One region of the Pseudomonas sp. IT-P12 genome, then DNA from elsewhere that is predicted to be linked to it. Evidence: predicted binding sites of a transcription regulator. Region 1 holds the regulator's gene; the other holds the start of a gene.
What was found. The regulator FliA, encoded in region 1, starts transcription of late flagellar genes. The targets are predictions, from matches to a motif close to CTAAAGTTTNNNNNNNNNNNGCCGNTAA.

Region 1 (2,200 bases):
CCGCGGTCACGGGTCTGATTGAGCTCATGGATCAGTTGCACCGCGTCGCCGAACTTGCCTTTTTCAAGGCTTTCGACCAGTTCGACCGCATGTTTTTTCAGGGTCGACTCAAAGTCGCCCTGTGAAGATTCTTTGTGGTCCATAGCTCCCCCGTGGCGCCGTGACTCAACCGATGCGTTCGAAAATCTTCTCGATTTTTTCTTTCAACGCCTGGGCCGTGAAGGGTTTGACCACATAACCGTTTACACCGGCCTGGGCCGCTTCGATGATCTGCTCGCGCTTGGCTTCAGCCGTCACCATCAGTACCGGCAGGTGCTTGAGCTTTTCGTCGGCGCGCACGTGGCGCAGCAGATCGATACCGGTCATGCCGGGCATGTTCCAGTCGGTGACCAGAAAGTCGATGCTTCCGCTGTTGAGAACCGGAATGGCGGTGGTGCCATCGTCAGCCTCGACCGTGTTGGTGAACCCAAGGTCACGCAACAGGTTCTTGATGATCCGCCGCATCGTTGAGAAGTCATCAACGATGAGGATTTTCATGTTCTTGTCCAATTCGACCTCCAAGCAGTCTTAAACGCGCCCAGCACCTGGACGCGCCATTTCAATCAATTCGGCAGAGCACTCAATGACTGTCTGGAGCACAACAGATCGAGACCGGCGTGGTTCAACACCACACCAGCCACGTTCGCAGTGTCCCCACACTGCCTTCAGCGCGCTCGCCACTCCCCCAAACGCCCCCGCAAACGGGCCGCGCACTGGCTGTGTAACTGGCTGACCCGAGATTCACTGACCCCCAGGACTTCACCGATTTCCTTGAGATTCAACTCTTCGTCGTAGTACAGCGCCAACACCAGTCGCTCGCGCTCCGGCAAATTGGCAATCGCGTCCGCCAACGCCGCCTGGAAGCGTTCATCTTCCAGGTCGCGTGACGGCTCGAGATGAGCACTCGCGCCATCCTCGTGCAGCCCTTCGTGTTCGCCGTCCTGCAACAGATCGTCGAAACTGAATAACCGGCTGCCCAGGGTGTCGTTCAAAATCCCGTAATAATCGTCGAGACTCAATTGGAGTTCGGCCGCAACCTCGTGATCTTTAGCGTCACGGCCGGTTTTAGCTTCAATCGAGCGAATCGCGTCGCTGACCATGCGGGTATTGCGGTGGACCGAACGTGGCGCCCAGTCCCCCTTGCGCACTTCATCAAGCATGGCGCCGCGGATTCGAATGCCCGCGTACGTCTCGAAACTGGCGCCTTTGCTGGCGTCGTATTTGGTCGATACTTCCAGCAGGCCGATCATGCCGGCCTGGATCAGGTCTTCGACCTGGACACTGGCCGGCAGACGCGCCAGCAAGTGGTAGGCAATGCGTTTGACCAGTGGCGCGTAACGCTCGATCAGCTCGTACTGCGCGTCACGCGCCGACTTCTTGTAGAGGTTGTAACCGCTGGCTGTCATAGCACGGGTCCTGCCGTTTGTTGCACGAGGCGCTCGACGAAAAACTCCAGGTGCCCACGCGGATTGGCGGGCAGCGGCCAGGTATCGACCTTTTGTGCGATGGCCTTGAAGGCCAGGGAGCACTTGGAACGCGGGAAGGCTTCGTAGACGGCGCGCTGCTTCTGGACGGCCTTGCGCACGCTTTCGTCGTAGGGCACCGCGCCGACGTATTGTAAGGCGACGTCCAGGAAGCGATCCGTGACCTTCGTCAACTTGGCGAACAGGTTGCGCCCTTCCTGCGGGCTCTGGGCCATGTTGGCCAGGACGCGGAAGCGGTTCATGCCGTAGTCGCGGTTCAACAGTTTGATCAGCGCGTAGGCATCGGTGATGGAGGTCGGCTCGTCACAGACCACCAGCAGCACTTCCTGCGCGGCGCGAACGAAGCTGACTACCGAGTCACCAATACCCGCAGCGGTGTCGATCACCAGCACGTCGAGGTTGTCACCGATATCGCTGAACGCCTGGATCAGGCCGGCATGCTGGGCCGGGCTCAGGTGCACCATGCTCTGGGTGCCGGACGCTGCCGGGACGATGCGGATGCCACCGGGCCCCTGCAACAATACGTCACGCAGCTCACAGCGGCCTTCGATCACGTCGGCCAGCGTGCGTTTGGGTGTCAGGCCCAGCAGAACGTCGACGTTTGCCAGCCCCAGGTCGGCGTCCAGCAGCATGACGCGCCGGCCAAGCTCAGCCAGGGCCAGGGACAAGTTCACTGA
Region 2 (2,200 bases), on a different contig from region 1:
CCAACTGCGAGGCAATCAACGGCCCCGCCAGCCGCAGGATGGCCCAGAGTTCAGTGCGCACCGGATGTTGCATGATCATCACGCCCAATCGTCAAAGAGAACAGGAAAGCGTCGATTCTCGGCGCTCTGCGGGGTTTTCACAAAGGGATAAATAGGATGGGTGGCATGATAAAAACTCATCTAGAGAGGCTTCTGATAGATTGATGGGATTACGCTGTCGGAGTATTCCTGGTGTCTCGTCGCCTCCCACCCCTTTACGCCCTTCGTGCCTTCGAAGCGGCGGCGCGGCATAGCTCGTTTACTCGCGCCGCCGAAGAGCTGTCGATTACGCAGAGCGCAGTCAGTCGGCACATTCGTACACTCGAAGAGCATTTCGCCTGCCGCTTGTTTCATCGCAGCGGGCGCCATTTGCAACTGACCGAGTCGGCGCGGTTGATCCTGCCGGGCATTCGCGAAGGTTTCACCGCACTCGAGCGGGCGTGCAACACCTTGCGCGCCGAAGATGACATTCTGCGTATGAAAGCCCCGTCGACCCTGACCATGCGCTGGTTGCTGGCGCGGCTGAGCCGGTTCCGCCACCTGCAACCGGGCAACGAAGTGCAGTTGACCAGCGCCTGGATGGACATCGATTCGGTGGACTTCAACCACGAGCCCTTCGACTGCGCCGTGATCCTCGGCAACGGGCGGTTCCCGCCGGACTGGGAAGCCACCTTGCTGTTCCCGGAAGAGCTGATCCCGGTGGGCGCGCCGAATCTGCTCAACGACCAGCCGTGGGATGTCACGCGTCTGGCCAATGCCGAGCTGTTGCACCCGACGCCGGACCGGCGTGACTGGCGCAGTTGGCTGGAGCGCATGGGCCTGACCGATCAGGTATCGCTCAAGGGCGGCCAGGTGTTCGACACGCTGGAGTTGGGGATGATCGCGGCGGCCCGGGGCTATGGCGTCTCGATGGGCGACCTGCTGATGGTGGCCGAGGATGTGGCGCAGGGGCGCCTGAGTCTGCCGTGGCCGACCGCCGTCGCCAGCGGTGAGCATTATTACCTGGTCTGGCCGAAAACCCGCCCCGGAGGTGAACGATTGCGCCGCCTCAGCGATTTCCTGCTGGGCGAGGTTCAGGCCATGAAACTGCCGGCGGTCGAGCACCTGTGTTGAACGTTTGCGCGCCCGTGGTTACGGGCTTGCAAGATATCCGAGATACCCACTCAAGTATTAGGGATTCGCGCCGAAAGTATGATTGTGGAACCCTCGTGCAGGTTCTGAGCAATTCCCATTATTAGAAAAATTTGCTGAGCAGCCAATCAAGGAAGAGTGGTCGCTCGGCCAGGAGCCGTCATGTCTCAACCCCGTGCCCGGATTGCCTCACAGCTCGGCCTTGCGCTAGCCGTGATACTGGCGGTCGTCATCACCGGCAGTACCTTGTTTGCCCTGCGTTCGCTGGACACTGCCAACCTCGCCACCCGTGAGGAACACTTGGCCAGTGAGGCCCGCTTGCTGGCCGATCAGCTGAGTACCTTTCACGGCACGTTGCGTGAAAGCACCCAGCGTCTGGCGGGGCTGTTCGAAAAGCGTTTTACCGGGGGGCTGAGCGTGCACCCGGAGGAGCAGATCAGTGTCGCGGGTACGCAGACACCGGGCTTGCACCTGGGCAATGAAGTGCTCAACAACAACTTCAAGGAAGTGGACGAGTTCAAGCAGATGACCGCAGGCGTGGCCACGGTCTTCGTGCGCAGCGGCGAAGAATTCATCCGGGTCAGTACCAACGTCAGCAAACAGGATGGCAGTCGTGCCATCGGCACCGTTCTCGACCACGCGAACCCGGCATATGCCCGCCTGATGGCAGGGCAAAGCTTCGTCGGCCGGTCCCTGTTGTTCGAGCGCTACTACATGTCGCAGTACACGCCGGTGCGCGATGGCAGCGGCAAGGTGATTGCCGTGCTGTATGTCGGCTTCGACTACACCGATGCGCAGAACGCTCAGTTCGCCAACCTGAAACGCTTCCGCATCGGCCAGACCGGTTCTCTGGCGCTGCTGGACGAGAAAAACAACTGGCTGGTGCCGATCGCTGGCGTCCAGGCGCTGGACAAGGCCGCCCCGGCCATCAACGCGCTGTCGAAAACGCCGAGCAAGGGCGGCTTCTGGAGCGACACGTCCGAAGACTTCTACAGCGTCTCCGTGCCTTTCGAGGACGGCCCGTGGTCGG

Region 2: a site for FliA is predicted at 1,202-1,229, ahead of ACM6IM_RS22230 (methyl-accepting chemotaxis protein). Genes of this name have one in related genera too.

The regions. Positions count from the first base shown of each region.
Region 1 is NZ_CATKPY010000021.1:877,481-879,680, forward strand. It holds gene ACM6IM_RS13040 (protein phosphatase CheZ) at 1-143, opposite strand, end outside; gene ACM6IM_RS13045 (chemotaxis response regulator CheY) at 166-537, opposite strand; gene fliA (RNA polymerase sigma factor FliA) at 705-1,445, opposite strand; gene fleN (flagellar synthesis regulator FleN) at 1,442-2,200, opposite strand, start outside.
Region 2 is NZ_CATKPY010000024.1:289,439-291,638, forward strand. It holds gene ACM6IM_RS22220 (NorM family multidrug efflux MATE transporter) at 1-73, opposite strand, end outside; gene ACM6IM_RS22225 (LysR substrate-binding domain-containing protein) at 232-1,152, shown strand; gene ACM6IM_RS22230 (methyl-accepting chemotaxis protein) at 1,333-2,200, shown strand, end outside.